DNA from 3 places in the Enterococcus sp. DIV0724b genome. Region 1 is predicted to be linked to each of the others. Evidence: riboswitches for the same ligand, from Rfam matches in the RefSeq annotation. Region 1 holds a riboswitch; each other region holds the start of a gene.
What was found. Region 1 has a riboswitch for magnesium ahead of mgtA (magnesium-translocating P-type ATPase). Riboswitches for the same ligand answer to the same signal wherever they lie in the genome.
Positions count from the first base shown of each region.

Region 2: another riboswitch for magnesium. It lies ahead of IGJ02_RS09795 (phosphatase PAP2/LCP family protein); the one in region 1 lies ahead of mgtA (magnesium-translocating P-type ATPase).
Region 3: another riboswitch for magnesium. It lies ahead of IGJ02_RS03820 (LCP family protein); the one in region 1 lies ahead of mgtA (magnesium-translocating P-type ATPase).

Region 1 is NZ_CP172890.1:1,386,266-1,389,528, reverse strand. Features, by position in the region: gene mgtA (magnesium-translocating P-type ATPase) at 1-1,282, opposite strand, end outside; M-box (ykoK) riboswitch at 1,400-1,570, opposite strand; gene IGJ02_RS06440 (LysR family transcriptional regulator) at 2,189-3,070, shown strand; gene IGJ02_RS06435 (LysR family transcriptional regulator) at 3,097-3,263, shown strand, end outside.
Region 2 is NZ_CP172890.1:2,120,224-2,123,486, reverse strand. Features, by position in the region: gene IGJ02_RS09800 (ABC transporter ATP-binding protein) at 1-1,200, shown strand, start outside; M-box (ykoK) riboswitch at 1,449-1,616, shown strand; gene IGJ02_RS09795 (phosphatase PAP2/LCP family protein) at 1,877-3,263, shown strand, end outside.
Region 3 is NZ_CP172890.1:808,786-812,048, reverse strand. Features, by position in the region: gene IGJ02_RS03825 (FAD-dependent oxidoreductase) at 1-582, opposite strand, end outside; gene IGJ02_RS03820 (LCP family protein) at 748-1,662, opposite strand; M-box (ykoK) riboswitch at 1,839-2,007, opposite strand; gene IGJ02_RS03815 (DUF4303 domain-containing protein) at 2,273-2,770, shown strand; gene IGJ02_RS03810 (DUF4809 family protein) at 2,860-3,252, opposite strand.

The DNA of each region.
Region 1 (3,263 bases):
CCACACTCATTCTTCTACGGTTAAAGTCAAACGGAATTTCATCGATTTTAAAGTAGTCCTCTTCGTCAATGGATAATTCTTTTGATGTCGCTTCAATGATTGCTTTATCGATCAAATTACGAAGACCCGTTTGAAAATAACTATTTAAAAAGGCTGATTGCAACACTTCTCGATCTTCTTGACATGACGTATTGTAATGATATTCTAAAATCACCTTATCTTGGGTTAATGTCCCCGTCTTATCTGTACATAAAATATCCATGGCACCAAAGTTTTGAATGGCATTGACGTTTTTCATGATCGTGCCCTCTTTTGCCATATCTCTAGAGCCTTTAACTAAATTAGTCGTAACAATCATTGGTAACATTTCTGGCGTAAGACCAACTGCTGTCGCAATCGCAAACATCAACGCTTCACTCCAATTGCCTTTTGTGATGCCATTGATCAAAAAAACTGCTGGTGTAATGACCATCATAAAACGAATCAACAACCAAGTCGTTTTATTCACACCTAATTCAAAGCTGGTTTTTTTCTCATCATCCGCTACATCTTGGGCAATTTTTCCAAATAATGTATTGTCACCCACACGAACGACTACACCTACTCCGCTACCACTAACTACATTACTTCCTAAAAATAGTAGATTTTCATAATCTGTTTGGTTATTATTGGTTGAAACAAAATTTTTAACTTTTTTTTCAACTGGGAAACTTTCACCCGTCATAGCTGATTGTGATACAAATAAGTCTTTTGCATGAATCAAACGAAGGTCTGCTGGAATCATATCTCCAGCTGAAAGTTTCACTAAATCCCCACAAACTACTTGATCCATAGGAATTTCCATTTCTTTATTTTCTCTAGTGACTGTTGCAGTGATTTGGATCATATTTTGTAGTTTATTGACAGCGTTACTGGACTTAACCGATTGGACTAATGTCATAGTGCCACTCAATAAAACCATAACAAGCATGATCAAAACGCCGGCAATATCTTTTTCACTTGGCTCCGCATAGACATATTCGGTAAAAAACGAAATGGTTGCCAGAATCATTAATACCACAGTAAACGGTGTGACATAAGATTTTATGACAGTATAGACAATTGATTTCTTTTTATCATCCGTGATTTTATTGACGCCAAACTGTTCTTTTGAACGCTGGACTTCTCTGGCTTTCAACCCATCCCACGAAGAGGAAAAACTTTCTAAGACTTTATCAATAGATAGATTTGCTAATTTTTGATAAGCTTTTTCATGGATCATGTTCTTCATTTCTTTTTGCATCTGGATTATCCTCTTTTCTTTTCGTTGATTTCTGCTTGATCGAACTATCTTCTGGCACCTTAACCACATCCTTTCCACACAAAAAGAGCGCACTGAAAACTCAGCCCGCTTTGCCGTGAGTCTTCGTAATCGTTGAGTTTTGGCACTGTACAACGTAAAAAGCATCTGCTTTTAGCTACCTTAAGAAAAGCCTTCGTTCGACAATTCCTGTTCTACCCATTGGCGTCTCTCGACATTTTTGGGCAGTAGCCTGTGTTTGTATAGGAGCCTCACCTAACAAGAAGAATTACACTGTTATTCTAATGATTTATACTAGTATTTTATAGACTAAAAAAATTATATAGCTATAACTTTTTTTGAATGTAGTTTTAATAAGTCTTTAGATTTATGCGAAATCATTAAGAAAAAAGAATATATTTATAAATAAAACTGAATAGTCTTTTTTTATGTTTTTATTTATGATAGTTGTATAAACGAACTTCCCAACTTCGTTTATGCATAAATCCATACTCCTTTTTACAAAGTAAACTCTGATAAATCCCACTTCGTCTTTCCTGCGAGGTGGGATTTATGGTCTCAATGATTTTTATACCTGATTACCTAAAAAGGAATACCACTATAAGTAAAATGAAATAGTTTAACTTTGTCTTCAAGTCTATAATGAATGAGTAAATAACTTATTTACAGTGCATAAGCAAAAAAGTTCATCATTTTTTTATCAGTTAGAATATACTGATAGAAGCTCTTTCAATTGGTTTGCTATCACCAATTGAAGGGGCCTTTTCCTTTTTCATTTAATGTACTATTAATTTTTTATTTAGTTTTAAAAAAAAACAACTATTTCAGAAAAAATTATTTTATCTTGTAAGAGACGAGTTTTTTTATTCGAATGAAGGGGATGAGCAAATGAAACTAAAACATTTAGATTATTTTTTAGCATTATGTAAAAATAAAAGCTTCACAAAAACTTCAGAAGAATTAGGCATCTCTCAACCTTATTTAAGCACTCATATTCGAGAATTAGAGCAGGAATTGAATGCACAATTAATAACTAGAGATTACGGTAATAATACGTTAACACCTGAAGGGATGGTTTTAAAAAAAAGAGGGGAAAATATTTTTCACGAGTTTGAAATGGCTATTGATGAAATTAATCAGCTTGTTCATAGTGGCGAAACTGCACTTATCAGAATTGGAACTAATTTGGCTGACACTGATTATCTAATGGCAAAATTATTAACTGACTTTCACACGAACTATCCTTCTGTTTCAATCGATTATTGCTATTATAACAATCTAGAAGAAGTTTTGGAAAAAGGAGAAATTGATATAGCAATCGGAATCCTCTCTGAAACAAATCCTAAGATAATGAGTGACTTAATTTTATCTGAATCATATGTGCTTTTTATCAGTAATAACAACAAATTTTCTGACTTAGATGAAGTCTCAGCGGAGCATTTACTTCAAATCCCGCTAATAAATTATTCCAATCAAATTTATGAAAAAATAGTAATTGATTCTTGGATAGAAACAGCTCATCCTAAACTTAAATACAATCATCATTATGAACTACCTTCAACAATATCCATTTTAAACTTAGTCGATCAAGACTTTGGTGTAGCGCTTTTACCATACTCCTTAACAGATTCACTTCCTAATTACTTGAATGTTAATTCTGTTGAAATCATCGATGGGCCTTTTAGAAATATTTCTATTGGTTATGCCTCAAGTTTTACACGTTCTAAGACACATGACTATCTAATAAAGCAACTTCAATTTATCTTTTAATTTCCCATTGAAAGGAGCACGAAATCATGGAATTAACTCATTTAAATTACTTTTTGGCCCTCTGCGAACAAAAACAATTTACTAGAGCCAGTGATATACTAGGCATCTCACAAGCTGCACTGAGTAAACAAATAAGAAATCTCGAAGATGAAATCGGCACTTCGCTATTTTATAGAAATGGTTCTGAATGTCA
Region 2 (3,263 bases), 730 kb from region 1:
AAAAATTCGCAAAAATACTTTAAAACACAACAAGAATATCTAGGTGTCATCAATGGTAAAGTAGAAGAAACAATCGGTGGCTATAACATCGTCCGTCTATTCAATGATGAAGAAAATTCACTTAAAGAATTTAAAACTCAAAACGATGTCTTATTCAAATCAGCTTGGAAATCACAATTTCTTTCAGGTTTGATGCAACCCATTATGAACTTTGTCGGAAATCTAGGTTATGTTGCCGTAGCGATCTTTGGTGGAATCTTAGCTTATAATGGCACAATCACAGTCGGTGATATTCAAGCGTTCATCCAATACGTACGAAACTTAACACAACCTATTGCGCAATTGGCTCAAGTATCTAACTTACTTCAATCAATGGCAGCAGCAGCTGAACGTGTCTTTGAATTCCTTGAAGAAGATGAAGAAGCACAAACTGTTCCAAACCCGGTTAAAATCGATAAAGCAAAAGGTATGGTCGACTTTGAACATGTTCGTTTTGGTTATACACCCGATAAAATCATTATCAATGATTTCAGTTCCCATGTTGATCCAGGCCAAACTGTAGCGATCGTAGGTCCTACTGGTGCAGGGAAAACAACAATGGTTAAGCTATTGATGCGGTTTTACGATGTAACATCTGGTGCGATTAAAATCGATGGTCATAATATCAAAGACTTTAATCGTGCAGACTTACGTAAAAATATCGGGATGGTTTTACAAGATACTTGGTTATTTAAAGGAACGATCATGGAAAACCTTCGTTATGGTCGCCTAGATGCAACAGATGAAGAAGTTTACGCGGCAGCCAAAGCTGCTCACGTTCACCACTTTATCCAAACGTTACCTGGCGGCTACAACATGGAATTAAATGAAGAATCGTCAAATATTTCCCAAGGTCAAAAACAATTATTAACGATTGCTCGTGCAATCTTGGCGGACAAACCGATTTTGATTCTTGATGAAGCAACGTCATCTGTTGATACAAGAACAGAAGGCTTGATTCAAGGCGCCATGAATAACTTGATGGCTGGCCGTACTTCTTTTGTTATCGCTCACCGTTTATCAACGATCAAAGATGCAGATAAAATTCTTTATATGCAGGACGGCGATATCAAAGAACAAGGTACACATGAAGAACTCCTTGCTGAAGGTGGCTACTATGCGTCACTTTATAACTCTCAATTTGAAGAGTTAGAGGAGTAAAAACTTGTAAAAGAGAGGCCGATACAAAAGCGTTTAGCTCCGAGAAATAAGCTGCTTTTTTCTCGCCGTTTATTCGGATTTAGAGCGTGGGATAAAACTGTTCTTTAGTTTTATCCCACGCTTTTTTTTTATTTGCTAGAATAAATCTTTCTGAATTCGCTTGATTTTAAATTAAGAAAAAATAAAGACTCTTGAAATAACTTGAAAAAATTTTTTTCCAGCGTTATTCTTTAATCAAATAAATAGATAAATAACCTTGTTAGGTGAGGCTCCTATACAAACAGAGGCTATTGCGCAGAAACGTCGAAAGACGCCAATGTGTAAAACAGGAATTGTCGAATTAAGGCTTTTCATAAAATAGCTAAGAAATTTTCTTTACGTTGTATAGTGCTAAAACTCAGACGATGAGATTGATTAAAAGTCAAACGTCTTAAGGAAAAATGTTTGGCTTTTTTCTTTTGGTAAATTAGAAAACTATTTTATTTACTGAATGTATACCGTCTTAGTACTTACTTGTGTTTTTTTGGAGTGTGGTTGAATAACGCAAAAAAAGACTGCTAAAAGATTCGCTCCTATCTATTAGGGAATAGAATCTTTTAGCAGTCTTTTTGGGAAATGCTTATGGTTCTTGTTTGATTAGTTTTTTAATGAATATAGGAATGAAGGGATTTATCACATGTATACGTCGAAAGAAAAGAATTTTACTCCAGTTATTTTTAGTGTTGTACTTTTTTCATTACTAAGTTTTTTAGTTGTTAAAAATGTAAGTTGGTTTACAAATTTAGATTCATGGATTTATCAATTTAATTGGAAGCCAAATGAAACACTGACTAGTTTCGTGAATCTATTTGCAAAAACTGCTACAATCGTGCCTATTTTTAGTTTGAGTCTTATCGTGTCATTTGTTCTATGGAAAAATAAGCATAAGCTACTAGCAGTTTGGATGAGCAGTAATGTTTTAGTAGTCAGTGCTTTAGGCTTTATACTTAAGAATTTTGTTGCTCGGCCACGACCTAATGTGGAACAGTTAGCCGAGAAAAGCTCTTACAGTTTCCCAAGTGGGCATTCTCTTTTAGCCATGTGTCTAACTTGTTCTGTTATTTTGATCGTACACACATTTTATCCAAGGAAAACGAAAAATTACAGGATTTTAAAAAATGTATTGCTTCTTTATGTTCTTTTGATTGGCTTGAGTCGAATTTACTTAAGAGTTCATTATCCGAGCGATGTGATTGCAGGGTTTCTTTTAAGTTTTTCTTGGGTGAATTTTTCTTATATCTGCCTTCAAAGGTTGTATCTTAATAGAACATTCACATCACGAGAAGCTAAAAAAAAGTTTGTGCAAAGAACCATTTTGGCTAGCTTAACTGTACTTTTACTGGCCGTTGCGGGAGCTTCTGTATATGGTGCAACAGTCTTTAATAATGTTCAAAAAACGGCTGACAAAATGTATCAGCCGCTGAATCGAAAAACAAAGCCTGCAGAGCTTAATAATAGTAAACCTGTTAGTTTTTTACTTTTAGGGATCGCAAATGATTCAAAGCGTAAAACAGATCTTCGAGCGAATACGATTATGGTCGTGACTGTCAATAATCAATTAAAGAAGACGACAATCACAAGTATTCCTAGAGATGCTTATGTAGAAATCGTTGGAAAAGAGGGTGTATACGACAAAATTAACCATGCCCATTCTTTTGGCGGTGATGAGATGATGATCAATACTGTCGAGCATTATTTAGACATTCCGATCAATCACTATTTTGTCATCAATATGGATGGATTAGCTGCATTGAGTGATGCGGTTGGTGGTGTTACTGTCAATAATGATTTTGAGTTTGATGCAGAAGGAATTCATTATCCAAAAGGAGAGCAGCATTTAGGCGGTTGGGAAACATTGCAATATGCAAGAATGCGCTATGAAGATCCTTTAGGAGACTATGGGAGACAAAAAAGACAGCGGGAAGTAACGATTCAGCTTACCAAAGAATTAATTTCTATGAAAAGTGTTTTTCATTATCAAGAATTACTAGACGTAATTGGTGATAACGGTCAAACTGACATGA
Region 3 (3,263 bases), 580 kb from region 1:
TTGTACGGGCCGGATCATTTCTTCATCAAAATACTTGAATAATAAATAATCCATCCGTTCAAACAGATGCACTTCTTTGCCTTTTTTCAGCAAAGTATCAGCCGCTTCCCCACCTATTTGGCCACCGCCGATCAATGCGACTGTATTACTATTTTCCAAATGTTCGATTGCGTTTACTACTCCTTGTAAAAATTTATATTTTAAAACCTTTTCTGAATCACTACCGAGAATTTTCTGGGACCACTGACTAGAACCTGTTGCTAAAATCAGTTTGTCAAATGACATAAAAAAATCAGATTCTTGTTTTTCATACTTAATAATACGCTGTTTTGAATCCATACTGACGACTTCTGCGTTTAACAACAAAGAAATACCGTTATCTACTAGCTGTTCTTCTGAAATGAACTGAGCTGTTTCAATAGGACCGATCGTTTCATTGAAATACAGATTGATTCCTCCAGGCAAATAACCTATTGTTTGTTGCTTATCAATTAAATGGATTTCAGCCTTGGGATGTTTTTTTCTAATCGCTAAAGCAGCAGATACTCCCGCAAATGAAGCCCCTATAATCACGACTTTCATAGTAGAATCCTTCTTTCTAAAATAGTAAACCGTTTTCTTAAAGAATAGCATACGCATGCACTTATCGCATAGAAAAAAGCTAATTTGTTTGAGTATTATACAAAAAAACTCGTCTACTCACTATGTAAGAGAGCAAACGAATTTTTTAATTGTACAATTGTATTTTTAATTATCCTTCATGAACTCCTGAATCGCTTCAGCATTCTTCTGTTCATCAAGCTCGATCACGCTTCCAGATTCAGTATAATCATTAAAGTTCCATGTCCCCTCTACAGGAACTGATAATGATTTTAATGGCTTCACTTTTCCAGAAAGAAAATCTTTCGCCAAATCGATCAATAAACTTGTTGGTACATTTGTATCAATTTTCCCAACCATTTTTCCAGCAACTTGAGGTAGTTCCCATACTGGAATCAAATCTTTAGACTGCTCAACTAAAGCATCCATCACTTGTTGTTGACGTCTGATCCGACCAAAGTCACCTTCTTCATCCATCCTAAAACGAGCATACTGCAATAAACTATTCCCATGCAAAGTTTGCTTTCCTTTAAGAATGTCTACACCGTCTAAATTAATATCTTTTTCAGCATCGATTGTGACCCCTTTTGGATAAAGTTCATCAATGATGTCACTAAACTCTTTAAAATCCATTACCACATAGTAATTGATTGGTAAATCAAAGTTGGTTTTCAACACATCTTTAGTCATTTGTGCGCCGCCATATGCGTATGCTGCATTTATTTTATCTTGTCCACCATCAGGAAATGTTACATAACTATCTCTCATGATTGAAATCAATTTAGGCTGTTTCGTTTTTCCATCATAGTGAGCCACCATCAACGTATCTGAACGACCTTGATCCTCGTCATCATCTCTCGAATCATTCCCAACGACCATAACAGTTATTTGTTTATCGCTCGTTTGTTCATCTCCAGTAAAGTTTTCATTTTTATTGGAAAGTTTTGATTCACTCTTTTCTTTGGCTGTTTGGAATGAAATCGCCGCATAACAGCCTACACTCACAACTACAAGTAGAATTGATAATAATGTAATCGTCACTATTTTTACAGATTTTTTCATTGTTTATTCCTTTCTAAACATAAAAATTGAATCGATTTGTTTAATCTTGACTAAAATTAGATAATTGCATTTTTTCTTAGCTAAAAGAAAAAATCCCTCACCAAGAATACTCAGCGAAGGGATCAGAATACGGCGACTTAAACACATGGCATTCGCCATGAATTTGCAATTTATCTAGATCTTCTCTTCGTTGAGTTTTAGCACTATATAACGTAAAAAGCATTGCCTTTAGCTACTTTGAAAAACGCCTTAATTCGACGAATCTTGTCCTACCCGTACCTGTCTTTCGACATTTCTGAGCAGTAGCCTGTGTTTATATAGGAGCCTCACCTAACAAGTATTTAATTCATTTTAAACTATAAGCGTATCGAATCACAAAGTCAAATTAAATTTTATAAATGCTGTTCAATTTAAAACTAAGTTATTAAAATATAACTATTCTGTACCTAACACTGCAGTAAAAGTAAATTATGACAACAACTATTTTAAATGAAAAAATCTTTACATTTTCTTAAAAAATACCTATTTCACTTTAAAAAGCAACTTTAGATAGACATTCCTCCCTTTATCTGTTTCAATGTTTAAAAGACAGAACACTTGGAGGATACGCATGGAACACTTTTTAGAAAAACAACAAGAGTACTTTTTTAATTTTTTAACCGATAGCATCGACAACTTTTTATTAGATCATTCCGACGAAACCTTTTATGCATTTGCATTAGACTGTAATATTTATGAAGAAGGTGAAATAAACCTTTGTTTTAATACTGTAGATCTTTGGCAAGAAACAACAAATTATTATGCAAGTAGAGGTCACAGCAACATACAATTAGAAGAAATGAAATACAATTCCAGTGACTGGGATGAAAATCAACGTTTTGCCTCCCTTCACCTATTTGATGATTGGGTGGAAGATGAGCAAGATATTGAAATGGTTCTTGAATGGCTTTGTCAGCAAATAATCCTCTTGACTGACAGCGAAACGTTCGAACGAATCCCAAAAACAGAAGATTTTAAGCTATTGGTTTACGATCATGACGAAACACCTTCTGACTCACAAGAAAGATTTGAAAAAATCGGAATGTCAGAACTTTTTCAAATAGAATAACAAAAAAATGCTTGTTTTTAAGGTTAAAAACAAGCATTTTTTTGTATCTAGTTTCTAAATAAAGCTATGATATCATTCGTTAAAGTAGTTTAAAAACAAAACGCCAATTCTTCCACATTAAAAAAAGCTACTAATATTTCATTCACCTTTTCCACTAATTTCTTCTCGTCCGTAATTTGATCCCTTGTTTCAATTGCCACTGCCCCATTTGTATACGTCAGAAAATCATATTCTTCTTTGAGCGTAACTTGATGATCCTCTTTTTTATATAACGTATAATCATCGATAACATCTATCTCGTATTCACGTTTGTAGCCATTTTTTAACGCTATTGCAGTTATCAAAGAATTGACTGTCAATGCTTCTAAAGGAATAACTTGTTCGTCTATCGTCAATGTATAATTTTCATCCTCAATAATTCCACAAGCATTGCAACCACCATCTAATAAATTCACTGTTTTACTAATTAATGCTTTTTTCATTCTTACAGATC